Desulforamulus hydrothermalis Lam5 = DSM 18033: one gene and its partner. Each later gene encodes a partner of the first gene's protein in a complex. Links are inferred from orthologs where the notes say so. Each region holds a gene or a part of one and is shown in the gene's direction. Other genes may lie near its edges. The genes, in order: DESHY_RS10870 and smc.

The links.
Region 2: the proteins of DESHY_RS10870 (region 1) and smc are in contact, whole or in part, in a crystal structure (PDB 3ZGX), measured with the Bacillus subtilis proteins. The link is inferred for Desulforamulus hydrothermalis Lam5 = DSM 18033 from one-to-one orthologs.

The regions. Positions count from the first base shown.
Region 1 is NZ_CAOS01000013.1:163,009-169,438, forward strand. What follows is about bases 1-2,761. They hold DESHY_RS10870 (segregation and condensation protein A), read left to right. Parts: upstream 1-885; coding sequence 886-1,638; downstream 1,639-2,761. Other genes in these bases: trpS (tryptophan--tRNA ligase), read left to right, coding at 1-816; scpB (SMC-Scp complex subunit ScpB), read left to right, coding at 1,641-2,189; DESHY_RS10880 (Gmad2 immunoglobulin-like domain-containing protein), read left to right, coding at 2,309-2,761. Outside these bases: more of DESHY_RS10880, read left to right, coding at 2,762-3,157; DESHY_RS10885 (DUF2953 domain-containing protein), read left to right, coding at 3,260-3,922; ytfJ (GerW family sporulation protein), read left to right, coding at 3,870-4,298; DESHY_RS10895 (ATP-binding protein), read left to right, coding at 4,410-6,155; DESHY_RS10900 (nucleoside recognition domain-containing protein), read left to right, coding at 6,206-6,430. UniProt on the Bacillus subtilis protein: Participates in chromosomal partition during cell division. May act via the formation of a condensin-like complex containing Smc and ScpB that pull DNA away from mid-cell into both cell halves.
Region 2 is NZ_CAOS01000011.1:31,525-39,660, reverse strand. What follows is about bases 72-4,231. They hold smc (chromosome segregation protein SMC), read left to right. Parts: upstream 72-470; coding sequence 471-4,031; downstream 4,032-4,231. Other genes in these bases: ftsY (signal recognition particle-docking protein FtsY), read left to right, coding at 4,128-4,231; rnc (ribonuclease III), read left to right, coding at 72-451. Outside these bases: more of rnc, read left to right, coding at 1-71; more of ftsY, read left to right, coding at 4,232-5,057; DESHY_RS08345 (DUF1540 domain-containing protein), read left to right, coding at 5,204-5,404; DESHY_RS13650 (hypothetical protein), read right to left, coding at 5,401-5,667; mtnP (S-methyl-5'-thioadenosine phosphorylase), read left to right, coding at 5,833-6,624; mtnA (S-methyl-5-thioribose-1-phosphate isomerase), read left to right, coding at 6,633-7,673; DESHY_RS08330 (adenosylhomocysteinase), read left to right, coding at 7,685-8,136. UniProt on the Bacillus subtilis protein: Required for chromosome condensation and partitioning.

The DNA.
Region 1 (6,430 bases):
AACACATTGGAGATGGTGGCTGACTGGCTGGCTTCCGGCCTGGATCCCGAAAAGAGTGCTATTTTTCGCCAGTCCAATGTTTTACAGCATGCCGAGTTGCATTTAATGCTTTCTATGGTAACTCCCTTATCTTGGTTGGAACGGGTGCCCACTTATAAGGACCAAATACAAAAGCTGGGAGAAATGGGCAAAGATATAAACACCTATGGCTTTCTCGGTTATCCCTTGCTGATGGCGGCTGACATTCTCCTTTACAAGGCCAATGCCGTACCGGTGGGCGAAGACCAGCTGCCTCACATTGAATTAACCCGGGAAGTGGCCCGGCGGTTTAATCACTTGTTTAAGCCGGTCTTCCCGGAACCCCAGGGTATTGTAAAGAAAGAAGTTGCTGTTTTGCCCGGCATCGACGGGGCTAAAATGAGCAAAAGCTACCACAACTACATTTCCATCGGGGCAGATCCGGAGGAAATTCAAAAGAATGTCAACCTGATGGTTACCGACCCGGCTCGCATTCGCAAAACCGACCCGGGCAATCCTGAGGTATGTGTGGTTCATAAATTCCATCGTATTTATAACCGTGAACTTTTAGAAAGTATTGAAGAAGCCTGCCGGGGCGGTCGTACCGGTTGCGTGGCTTGCAAGAAACAGCTGGCCGGTTCTTTGGAAAAACAAGCTGTGGCGGTGCGCGCACGCCGGCAGGAGATTTTGAGTAAGCCCAGCTATATTGAAGAAGTATTAAGGGCAGGGGAGGCCAAGGCCCGGCAGGTAGCCGGCCGGACCATGCAAGAAGTCAGAGAGGCCGTCTTCGGTAGCTAGATATAGGCTCCGCCGTTAACCGCAGTGCAAACAAGACCACAGAGTTAAATTAAGGCGGGGGATGGTTAATTGTCTTACCAGGTGAAACTGGCCACCTTTGAAGGACCCTTGGACTTACTGCTGCACTTGATAGATAAAGAGCAAATAAACATTTATGATATTCCGATTGCCCAAATCACTTCCCAATACCTTTCATATTTACAGCAGATGCAGGCCTTGGATATAGATGTAGCCAGCGAATTTTTGGTTATGGCTGCCACCCTGGTGTCCATTAAGGCGAGGATGCTGTTGCCCCGCTCGCCCGGAGATCAGGAACTGCAGCCGGCAGAACCTGATCCACGGGAAGAATTAGTGCAGCGCCTTTTAGAGTACCGCAAGTTTAAGGAAGTGGCTGCTTACCTAAAGGAAAGAGAAAGCAAAACCGGCAAAACATATACCAGAAATAATTCCGCCGAGTTGTATCAGCACTTAATAAAACCCCGCGACCCGCTGGGGGGTGTCACCCTGGAGATGCTGCTGCACTCCCTGCAGCAGGTGCTCCGGCGGGCGGCTGCCGGTTTTACATTGCCCGAAGCAATAACCCGAGAGGAAATCCAGGTACCCGAAAAGATGCGCCAGTTAATGGCCAGGCTTCTTTTATATCCCCAGGGGTTGTTGTTTTCCCACCTGTTTGCCGAAAAAACAACTCTGTCAGATATTGTGGTAACCTTTTTAGCCGTCTTGGAGCTGTTAAAAACAGGCCAGATTGAGGCCCGCCAGTGTGACACCTTTGGGGAAATAACCATCCTGCGACGAACTCAGGCGATAACTGGGGAGGGATAGTTTTGGCTGTATTGTTTAAAGAGCAGACCAAAGCAGCTCTGGAGGCCTTACTGTTTGTAGCCGGTGAGCCCCTTTCGGTGCAAACCTTGGCTCGCATAGCGGAATTAGATGCGACGGATGCCCTGGAACTGTTGCGGGAACTGGCCCGGGATTATGACACCAGGCCCGGCGGGCTGAAGATAATTGAGGCGGCAGATACCTGGCAAATGTGTACCCGACCGGAATATGCCTCTTATATTGAAAGGCTTTACAGAAAAAGCGGCACCGGTTTGTCCCGAGCGGCAGTGGAAACGCTGGCGATTATTGCCTATCGGCAGCCGATCACCAAAACAGAGATCGAATTGATTCGGGGTGTCAAGGTGGATTCACCCATCAGCACCCTGCTGGAACGCAACTTAATCGAGGAAAAAGGCCGGCGCGAAGGACCCGGCCGGCCGGTTCTTTACGGTACCACGGTGGATTTTTTAAAGTACTTTGGTTTAAAATCGTTAGCCGACCTTCCTCCTTTAGAGGATTTTTTGGTAGAAAACGCAGAGCAATGTGAAATCTAAGGTGTAGCAAGAATAATCTTGCTACACCTTTGTTTTTATAAGCAATGCGCATATTTCTCCAGAAATTGCTAAAAATAATGTTAAATTTGTACTTGTTCTTAAAACAAGGAGGAATTGCCATGCGTAAATTTTTATGGTTGTTTTGCCTGAGCTTGCTGATTGCACTGCCCCTGGGCTGTGCCCCGGCCAAAAAACCCGCGCCGGCCCCACAACCCAAAACCATTGTGGTACCTGATGTTTCCCGGATTACTTTTGAAACTATGGATTACGACAAGGCTCCCGAAATTGTAAAGGCTCTGGCAAATACCTTGCGGGATAAGCATTTTGCCGTCTGGACATCGGTTAACGGCAGGAATTATGTGCTTGTCAGCCAACAAAACCTGCCGGCAGGCAGAGCGATAAAAATTGCAGAGATTGAACGGCGCTTGCCGGCCAATGATTTTGACTGGATAAATGTCAAATTAAAATATCTGTCAACTGCACCAAGCGGGCCAAAAGCAGATACCGAAAAGCCTCTGGTGGCATCATTTACCATGGACAGGCCGGTTAAAGCTTTGGGGTTTGAGATAGAACGGGAAGCTGCGCCTCCCGGTTTACCGGTCCCTGCCGTACCTGTTGCGCCTAAAGAAAAGAACACCGCAGACAAAGGTTTAAGATTAGACAGCCCGGCGCCGGGGGAACAGGTTAAAAGTCCCCTGCAGGTCTCCGGCACGGCTGCCGGGGTGGCAGGACAAGTGAGAATTAGAATAAAAAATGCTGCCGGCGTAACCCTGGCAGAAAAACCGGTAGCAATTCAAGGCGGTAAATTTACTGCTACCATGGGTTTTAGCTCCCCTGCCGAACGGGAACGCGGCAGTGTGGAAGCCTTTGTGACCGGCGATGAGGGAGTAGAAAAAGATACTGTGTCGGTGCCGGTGGTACTGCTGCCTGCTGCGGCCGGCGAAACTGAATCGATCGGTGCCCCGTGAGCAAACACTTAAGCAAAAAATGAGCAAAGCCCGATAGTAAAGAGAGGTGACCAAAGTCTGTTAATAATTTTTTGCTTAGTAACTGCTGTAACCTTACCGGCTTTGGTCTTCCTTTCTTATATTAAAGTTCGCTTTCAGTATTTTCGCTTGCATGAAGATGATACCGTCAGTATAGAATTTTTTCTTTGGGGCGTTTTTCATCACAGGATAGAAATTCCGGTGTTGATGCTGCGGCAAAAAATGGCCGGTTTTTCTTTGATTAGCCGAACCGAACTGGAAACCGGTCAAGGGGACCCGGGAGAAATTATGAGCCGGGAAAACCAAATCACCATAACCGGTGTGCAGCAGTTGTTGGACAAACTGCGTAAGTGGCTGCTCTGGTTGCAGGTTGTTCAAGAGGATGTCGATTTTTTTTTAAGACATCTGGTGCTGGAGAAATTTTACTGGCGAATCAGCTTTGGTACGACGGATGCGGCGGCTACCGGCATGCTGGCCGGTCTGGCCTGGAGTTTTGCAGGCCTTGTCACAGCTTTGTTTTATCACAAAATTGCACCCGGCAGGGTACAGCCGGTTATTAAGGTTGAGCCTGATTTTAAAAAAGCCGGCTTTGCCACATCGGCTGACTGCATATTTAAAATTAGGATTGGCTATATTATGGTTACGGGTCTGAAAATTTTGAAGAAAAAGGCAAACAAACAGGGGGTGAATTTTCTTGGCAGAACATCCCATAGAAGGTCTCATGAAAACTGCCATGGAAAGTATTAAAGAAATGGTGGATGTCAATACGGTGGTGGGAGATCCTGTAGAAACACCGGACGGCAGTGTTATTATACCTGTTTCCAGGGTTGCCTGCGGCTTTGCCGCCGGGGGGGGCGAATATGCCGTGGGAACCGGCAGCAAAAATCAGGGGGAATCCTCCGGGGCACCCTTTGGCGGCGGCAGTGGCGCGGGAGTATCAGTACAGCCCATGGGTTTTTTGGTGGTTGGCAACGGGCAAATTCGCCTGCTGCCGGTGGATGACAGCCACGCCTTGTTTGACCGGCTGATTGATACGGCACCGCAGATGTTGAATCAAATACAAAGCATGTTTAACAAAAGTAAAAATACCGCAGAAACCGGAGCAAAACAGCCGATTGTCTAGGGCATTGGAAAAAAGTGGGGTAACCCACTTTTTATTTTGTCTTTTTTAAAGGGATATAGTAGTTGATGTCGAAACAACAATTGTCTTTTCATTAGAACGGAGGTAATTATTTTGATTGATCGGTTAATATCCGTTCCCCACCTCAACCAATCCCAATTATTGGCAAGGTGGCAAAAATTTATTAAAGGAGAGCCTATAGAATCACAAGACATCTTTGAGGAGACATATAAGGGTTGGCAGCGCTGCCTGGCCAGGGGCATTAACCCGTTTAAAATTAACATAAAGTGTTTATCCGAGGCCGAACTTCAGTACAGAAAAGTAAACTTGCATGAAATAAGCTGTCTCCTGGAGCCGCATCTGCAAACCATAATCCGGGCGGTAAGCACACACAGTGATCACTACTATATTGCAGTGGCGGATCACGAAGGCTATGTTATGGAGGTGTTCAGCGACAAGGCATCGGCGGCCGGCTTGTGCAATATGCCAATGTACCCGGGAGTGTGTTTTGCGGAGGAATATGCAGGCAACAACGGGATAGGTTCTGTATTGGCTGTGGGCAAACCTTTAGCTGTTATCGGTGCGGAACATTATTTAGCCATTTTTCACAAGTGGTCCTGCGTCGGGGCTCCGGTTTTGGACGATGACGGCAGGGTGCGGGCTGTCATCGAGGTAAGCACGCCCTGTGGTTCGGAAAGTCCTTATACATTTAGTTTAACAGTGGCGGCAGCCAAGGCAGTAGAAGCTGCCCTTAAACAAATTCAAATGGCCAGGCAGTTGCAGGAGTCAAAAAAAATCCTCAGGCAATTGATGCAACAACGGGATATTATTTTTAATGCCATGTCCCAGGGAGTGGTGATATTAAACAAAGACGGCATTGTTACCTTTTTTAACAAAGCGGCAGAGAAAATTTGGAACCTGCCGGCCAGTGAAATCGGGGGCAGAAGTTTTGAATGTCTGAGGCAGGGCCGCTGCCGCCGACCGGAACCTTTGCTGCTGCAAACCATCCGTGAAGCCAGGCCCTTTACCAACATTGAGTGCAAATGCCGCAATGACCAGCACGATAAATTTTTGCTGGTAAATACCAGCCTGTTAAGAGATGAAAACGATGCGGTAGCCGGTGCCATCGGCATTTATACCGATGTTACCGATCTGCGCCGTCAGGAAGCCCGCATTAAGGAACAGGAAAAACTGGCCGTAGTGGGTCAGATGGCTGCCGGCATGGCCCATGAAATACGCAACCCCCTTGCTTCTGTGCGTGGTTTTGCTCAACTGATGAGTGAAAAAATTGGAAAAGTAAACAGCACCTTTAAAGAATATATGGAAATAATGATTCAAGAGATTGATCAGGCAGATAACTTTATTAACAACTTTCTCCAGCTGGCCAGACCCAAGGCACCTTCCATGCAGCGGTGTTCGTTGAATGAACTTATTACCAGTTTTGTCCATATTTTTGAATCCCAGGCATTTATCCAGGGAGTTAAAGTAGAAACTGATTTGCAGAAAGACCTGCCTTTGATTACCATTGATAAGGATCAAATTAAACAAGTGCTGCTTAATTTATGTCAAAATGCCCTGCAAGCCCTGGAGCGGCAGGGGAGGATTTTGCTGGTAACCAGATACCATCAGGCAGAAAAAGAAGTATGCCTGTCAGTAATTGACAACGGACCGGGTATACCGCCGGAAAACCTGGATAAACTGGGGACGCCCTTTTTTACGACCAAGGATAAGGGCACCGGCTTGGGGTTGTCGATTTCTTACACCATTGTTGACAGCCACCGGGGACGCATTGAAGTGGACAGTCAACCGGGCCGGGGAACTTGTTTCTCTGTCTACCTGCCGGTGGACGAACAGTTCTAATTAATTTCTGCCCCTCATAAGATCTGGTAGGAGGACAAGGGGGGGAGAACATGGTCAACTATGTATGGCTGGGGATGATGGTTTTTGGTGTTCTGGTGGCCGCTGCCCAGGGCCGCATTGAAGTAGTTACCAGGGCTGCTCTGGAGGGAGCCCAGGTGGCCGTCAAAACATCTCTCAGCTTGATTGCTATTATAACCTTTTGGCTGGGCATGATGAAACTGGCGGAGGCAGCCGGCTTGGTAAGGGGGCTGGCCCGGCTGGTAAGGCCCCTGACG
Region 2 (8,136 bases), on another replicon or contig:
GGACCTGGGCCGTTGCCTGCGCATGGGGCGAGGTGAAGAACGTTCCGGCGGCAGGGAGCGGCCATCCATCCTGGCAGACGCTTTTGAGGCCCTACTGGGTGCCATTTACCTGGATCAGGGCTTAGAGGAGGCCAGACGTTTTGTGTTAAGTTGCTTAAAACCCATCATTGACGATGTTGTGGCAGGCAGGCTGGACAGAGATTATAAAACAGAGCTGCAGGAAACACTGCAGCAAACTTCACCGGAGCCTTTGGTTTATAAAATCATGGGCGAATCGGGGCCGGATCACGACAAAACCTTTACCGCCGGTGTTTTTTACCGTGGCCGTGTAATCGGTACAGGCAGCGGGCATTCCAAGAAAGAGGCCGAACAGCAGGCTGCCAAGGATGCCTTTATGAATTTAGACCGGTTGAAAGCCGGCGCTTTCAAATCAAACGCCCATCACGATTGATAACGGGGGGCAAAAAGCATTGAGTCTGAAAAGAATTGAAATTCAGGGATTTAAATCTTTTGGCGATCGTGTCCGGTTAGAACTGTATCCTGGTTTATCCGTCATTGTGGGTCCTAACGGCAGCGGTAAAAGCAACATCGCTGACGCCATCAGCTGGTGCCTGGGTGAACATCGTGCCTCCCAGCTGAGGGGTTCACGCATGGAAGATATTATTTTTGCCGGCAGTGATAAAAGAAAACCGGTTGGTATGGCAGAAGTAACCTTAACTCTGGACAACGAAACCAAAACATTCCCTCTGCCCTATGAAGAGATTGCTGTTACAAGACGCCTTTACCGTTCCGGGGAAAGTGAATTTTTTATCAACAAAGTGCCCTGCAGGCTTAAGGATATCCAGGCTCTTTTTATGGATACCGGGTTAGGCCGCGGGGCCTACTCTCTTATAGGACAGGGTAAGGTGGACGAAATATTAAGCAGCAGGCCGGATGAAAGAAGGTCTGTGATTGAAGAAGCGGCGGGCATTGTTAAATACCGCTACCGTAAAGAAGAAGCTCTGCGTAAATTAGCGGCCGCGGAGCAGGATCTCGACAGAATTTCGGATATTATTAATGAACTGGCCTCACGCATCCAACCGTTGGCCGCTCAGGCAGCCAAGGCCAGACAATACAAAGAGCTTAGTGAACAAGCCTGGCAGTTGGAATTATCTTTATTTAAGCGGGACTGGCAGGAGCTGACCGCCAAAGCAGAGGAAATTGCGCAGCAGGTGCAGCAACTGAAAAAAGAATTGCAGGACGAAAGGCCGGTTATTGAAGAAAAATTGGAGCAGGTGCGGACAGAGCTGCTCAGTCTGGAAAAATCCATAACGGATGCCAGGGAAAAATATCATTTTATAACCTCACAAATTGAAACCGCCCAAAACAAACTGTCACTGACAAATGACCGGCTTAGCCACTATCACAACGAAATTGCACGGGCGGAAAAGGACTGTCAAGAAGCACGAGCTGCGCTGCAAAAACTTGAAACTGAATTGCACCAGGAAAAAGAAAAATTAGATAAATTAAAGCAGGAAGCAGCAGCAAAATCTGCTTCCTCCGGTCACCGGGAACTGCACCAATTGGCGCAAGAAATGCAAGAAAAACAGGCGTTGCTAAACAATCTGAATAATGATTTAATTGATCAACTGAATCGCGTGGCCCAGCAGCGCAATATTAAAAATCAAGCGGCAGATCGCAAAGAGCAGTTAAACCAGCGTTTATCTCATATGCAAAGACTGGCCGGCCAGACGGCCGAACGGGAAAAAAGTTTGCTTGCCGCTCTGGAAAGGGCCCAAGATAAACTGCAGGAAGCGGGTCGCCGGAAGCAACTGTTAGTGTCAGGCATTCAACAAAGGGAACAGGAATTGACACAAATAAATCAGGACTTATCCGGACTTAACGCGAAGCTGATGCGTCTGAAAGAAACATTGGTAGCCAAACAGTCACGGCTTAGAGTTTTAGACGAGAGCATAAGTTCGCACAGCAGTTTTATCAAACCGGTCAGAGAACTGTTAAAGGCTGCCCGAGACTACCCGGCTGAGTTGACGGGAATTTGCGGTGCGGTGGCAGATTTAATTAAAGTACCTCGAGGCATGGAAACTGCTATTGAAGCGGCCCTGGGCAGCGCTTTGCAAAATCTGGTTACCGAAACATCAGACCAGGCCAAAGCGGCCATTGAGTATCTTAAAAAACACAACCTGGGCCGGGCTACTTTTCTTCCCCTTGATTCGCTGCGGCCAACTCCGGCCGGCCTGTGGGAAAAAAAAGCCCTCGGGTTGCCGGGGGTAATTGGTTTGGCGTCTGATTTAACCGAGGCGGCGGCCAGGTATCGTTCGGTAGTAGAATTGTTATTAGGCCGACTGGTGGTGGTTGATAAACTTGATAATGCCGTTAAAGCGGCCAAGCAGCTGCAACAGAGAATCAGAATAGTTACTCTTACCGGCGAACTGCTGCATCCCGGCGGTTCGTTGACCGGCGGGGGGCCGGCGCGTAATGCCGGGGGCATGTTGCACAGCCGCCGGGAACGTGAGGAACTGGCCCGGCAGTTGCAGCGATTGCAACAGCAGATTAACGAATTAGCCCAGCGGTTAGCCGACAAGCAACTGGCACAGCGGCAGCTGACCGAAGCACAGCAGACCTGCCAGCAGCAGTTGATTAATCTGGAATTGGAGCTGCAGGCAGCAGACATTGATGTCAGCAAAACCGGTGAAGAGTTACAGAGGGTGCGCGAACGTATTCAGGAGGGTCAATGGGAAATTGCCAAAACAGAACAAGAAATAACATCCTGGTCTGCTAACGAGGCGGCGGCGGCTGAAAAACTGACGGTTTTGGAACAGGAGTTAGAACAGTTACAAATTCACCTGACGTCTACCCAGCAGGCCTTGGCGGCTGTCAATGACCGCAAGACACAGTTGGAAAGCGCGGTACACCGGGAACAAATACAGCAGGCGGAACTGCGCCAGCAAATTCTCGGGTCGCAAAAAATAATGGAGCGGCTGACCAGAGAAAGGGAAGAAAAGAGGATGTTTTTAAGTTCTGCTGAGGCTCAGTTGATTCATTTGCAAAACAGGGTTCAGGAATTGGCTGCCCAGCGTTTGGCCTTAAGCGACCAATTGCAAGGACTGCAGCAGGATCAACAATCGGCTGCGGAAAATCTGGATAAATTAAAGAAAAAACATGAAGCTGAGGCAGCAGTGTTAAAACAGTTGGAAGAACGGTGGCAAAAACTGCAGGCATACTGGCAGCAGACACGGGAACAGATACATGCTCTGGAACTGCAGCAGGCCAGGAATCAAACGGAGCTGGAACTGTTAAGCAAGCGGTTGGCTGAAAACGGAATTGCTGATCCGGCGGGTATTCCGGTGGCGCCGGCCGCCAGTAAAAGACAGGCCCGGGCCAGGTGGCAGGAAATCAAGACTCAAATGGCGGCGCTGGAACCGGTAAATCCCGGCGCTGAAGCAGAATACCGGGAAGTAACGGAAAGATATCATTTCCTGTTAGGTCAGCAGCAGGATTTGGCAGAAAGCAAAAGGGCGTTGCAGCAGCTGGTGGAGGAATTAAACCGCGTTATGGCCGCTCAATTTACGGAAGCCTTCAACATAATTAACCGCAACTTCAACCAAGTTTTCCAACAACTGTTTGGCGGCGGAAGTGCAGCCATGTCCCTGACGGACAAAAATACCCTGACTTGCGGGATTGAGATTACCGCCCGGCCGCCAGGCAAAAAAAACCAAAATTTATCTCTTCTTTCGGGGGGAGAGCGAGCCTTAACAGCTATTGCCTTGTTATTTGCCATTCTACAGTACAAGCCAAGTCCCTTTTGCGTGTTGGATGAAATAGAAGCATCTCTGGACGAAGCCAATGTCAAGCGCCTAGCAGATTATTTATCCCGCACATCCCAAGAAGTACAGTTTATAGTTATCAGTCACCGGAAAGGCACTATGGAACAAGCAGACGCCCTGTATGGTGTAACCATGGATGAAGCAGGGGTTACCCGGCTGCTTTCTATGTCTTTGGAGGAATTTAAGGACAAGCAGCGGTCAGCCTGACCAAACCCGTACTGCCTGATTGACAGGGCCTTTTATTTGGCATTATAGTAAGGACAAGATCCGGCAAAATAAGCACTGTACTGGAGGTATTGTCAAGTGGGCTTTTTCAGCCGTTTAAAAGAAAGTTTAACCAAAACCCGCCAAACTTTTATTGAAAAAATTGACCAGGTGGTTACCGGACGCAAGGGCATCGATGAGGAACTATACGAGGAATTAGAAGAAGTATTAATCCAGGCGGATGTGGGTGTAAACACGGCTATGAAACTGGTGGAACGGGTGCGCAAGGGGGTCAAGGCCCGTAATGTGCAAGAGGCATCCCGCCTGAAGGATATTTTTTATGAAGAGTTAGCCTATTTAATGGGAGAAAAGGTCACCCCCATTCAAGAAAATGCCGAGGGCCCCACGGTAATTATGGTAGTAGGTGTTAACGGGGTGGGTAAAACCACCACCATTGGCAAGATGGCTTACCAGTATAAAGAACAGGGTAAGAAGGTTTTGCTGGCAGCCGGTGACACCTTCCGGGCGGCTGCCATTGACCAGCTGGAAATTTGGGCCCAGCGGGTAGGTGTGGATATTATTAAACATCAGGAGGGTTCTGACCCGGGGGCGGTGGCTTACGATGCCGTTCATGCAGCACGCTCCCGCAATGTGGATGTCCTGCTGATTGATACAGCAGGCCGTTTGCACAACAAAAGCAATTTAATGGACGAATTAAGGAAAGTGCATAGAATTATTGCCCGGGAAATGCCCGGCGCTCCTCATGAAGTGCTGCTGGTACTGGATGCCACCACCGGCCAAAATGCCCTTAACCAGGCCAAAATATTCAGTGAAGCGGTTAATGTGACGGGTATTGCCTTAACAAAACTGGACGGCACCGCCAAGGGCGGCGTAGTTACCGCCATTGTTACTGAAATGGCAATTCCGGTGAAGTTGATCGGCATTGGCGAAAGAATGGATGATTTAAGGCCCTTTAACCCTAAAGATTTTATTGATGCCCTGTACGGCAAGAAAAAAGATGATGAGTAAAAAAGCCTGAAAACGGATGATCAACAGCGGCAAGACTTGTGGGCAGTTTGCATATGATTCCACTCCTTGAATTTTTCTGGTTTTGCATAAAACAGATTAAACAGACAAAAGCTAACCACGATAAAACATCAGGAGGTGGAATATTTATGCCTGAAGTAGCGTGCACCGTCAATAACTGCAAGTATTGGACCCAAAATAACCTTTGCACCGCCAAACAAATTATCGTCCAAAACGACGCTCAGGGCGGCGGCATCAGCCCCAATGCCAGCCTGCAAAACCTGGCGGCAACTCCGGCCAACAGTATTGATGATACCTGTTGCCAAACCTTTAAACCGGCTAACGGCTAACGGCAAACACCCCTTAACGGGGGTGTTTCAGACTGTAGACAAAGGTTGCAAAACAAAATGAGGCGGTTTTGTGATCCCCTGTCGGCGATTTGTCGAAGCACCGGTAACAGCACTTGATGAGCGAAAGGAGCCATTGGGGGGGCGCCCACAGGATGTGGGCGCCAGCCGAACCGGGCCAGGAGGGGCCGTTTGAGGCGACCCCAAGGGCGACCGTAGCGAATCATAGTGCTGTCGGTGCGTAGACCGGAGCCAAAGGGGATCATAAACCGCCGATACTGTTCGTCGACACTCTGAAACACCCCTTAACGGGGGTGTTTTTATGTGTAAAAATTATTGTTATTGGAGGAAAACAAACCCGTTAAGGAGAATATTTCAAGTTTGTATAACCAATGCTAACTTAAGAAAATTGTGGATAAAGGAGAATCCGTATGTCTGTACGTATTGCCATTATCGGAGGGACCGGTGTTTACGACCCTAGTATATTAACCAATATCCGGGATGAGAAAGTAACTACCCCGTACGGGGAAGTAAGTTTAAAAATCGGCGATTATCAAGGAAAATCTGTGGCCTTTTTAAACCGTCACGGCGCCGGTCATTCGGTACCGCCCCACCTGGTAAATTACCGGGCCAATATTGCTGCCCTTAAAGAACTGGGGGTTAAAAGTATTTTTGCCACCGCTGCAGTGGGTTCATTAAACATGAACATGGCGCCCGGTCATTTTGTTTTTGCTGATCAATTTTTGGACTTCACCAAGGTTCGTCAGCATACCTTCTTTGAGGGTGGCGCCCAGGGCGTCGTTCACATTGACATGACCGACCCCTATTGCCCGGAATTGCGGCGGGTTTTGGCAAGAGCCGCTGAACAATTAGGCTTAACTTATCACCGGTATGGCACCTATGTCACCACCGAAGGGCCACGCTTTGAAACTCCGGCAGAAATAAAAATGTACAAACTGTTGGGCGGCGACCTGGTGGGTATGACCAGCGTACCGGAGGTTGTTTTAGCCCGGGAAAAAGAGATGTGTTATGCCAACATCTCCATGGTGACAAACTATGCCGCGGGTATTTCGCCAACCAAATTAACCCATCAGGAAGTATTGGAAGTAATGGCGGCCAATGCAGAGAATTTAAGAAAACTGGCGATGCTGGCCATCAGTTTAATTGATCCGGAAAGAGACTGCCTGTGCCAGGATGCCCTGGAGAAGCTGAACAAGGAGTGAATCTCTCTATGGAAGCAATAATTTGGGAACATAACCGTCTGCGACTGCTGGATCAAACAAAGCTGCCGCGCAGTATTGAATACATTGAATGCAACCATTATCAGACGGTGGCGGAGGCTATTAAAAAGCTTGCTGTGCGAGGGGCACCGGCCATTGGTGCTGCCGCAGCTTATGGCCTGGTGGTAGGGGCCGGACAAATTGAAGCCGCCGACCGGCAAACCTTTGTGGCCAAACTGGCTGACATTGCCCGTGAACTGGGCGATACGCGTCCTACCGCCGTAAACCTGCGCTGGGCCCTGGACCGTATGATGATGCGGCTTGCCGCTGCTCCGGAGCAAGATGTGCAGGAATTGCGGCGCATATTACTGGATGAAGCACATGCCATTTATCAAGAAGATATTCAAAGCAACCGTCAGATGGGGGAATTCGGTCAGGCATTGCTGCCTGACGGGGCCAGGGTATTAACCCACTGCAACGCCGGGGCTCTGGCTACCGCCGGTTACGGTACTGCTTTGGGAGTTATCCGGGCTGCCCATGAAAAAGGCAAACAAATTCATGTCTTTGCCGATGAAACCCGGCCGCTGTTGCAGGGAGCCCGCTTGACCGCCTGGGAGATGTTACAGGCCGGCATTCCGGTTACTTTAATTACAGACAACATGGCCGGATATTTGATGGCCAAGCAACAGGTTGACTGTGTTATTGTGGGGGCTGACAGGATTACGGCCAACGGCGACGTGGCCAACAAGATCGGTACTTACGGGGTGGCAGTACTGGCCAAACACCATAACATACCTTTTTATGTAGCTGCTCCCCTGTCCACCATTGACCTGAGACTCAGTTCGGGGGACGAAATCCCTATTGAAGAAAGAGATCCCCGGGAAGTTACTCACCATGGGGGGCAGGCCATGGCACCCGAGGGTGTGCAGGTTTGGAACCCGGCCTTTGATGTGACGCCCCATCAATTGGTAACAGCCATTATTACTGAGCAGGGTGTTATTTATCCACCCTATTTGGAAAACCTGGCGAAAGTATGCGGTAATAATAAATAAGGAGGTAAAAGATGCCGAATTATCTTGTCAGAGATATTAAACTGGCTCCTGCCGGCCGCTTAAAAATAGATTGGGTAAGCCAACACATGCCGGTTTTAAACGTGATCCGGGAGCAGTTTATCAAGGAGCAGCCCTTTAAGGGTTATCGGGTGGCGGTATGTATTCACCTGGAGGCCAAAACGGCTTATTTGGCTGAGGTGCTGAAGGCCGGCGGGGCTGAGGTTTCCATTGCCGGTTCCAATCCTTTGTCTACCCAGGATGATGTGGCCGCTGCCCTGGCTGATGCGGGAATAAATGTATATTCCTGGTATAACGCCACCGCTCAGGAATATAAGGAACACCTGCTGCATTTAATCGACGATCAACCGGACATTGTCATTGATGACGGCGGTGATGTTGTACAATTGCTGCATACCGAAAGAACGGAGGTAGCAGCCAAAGTTCTGGGCGGCTGCGAAGAAAC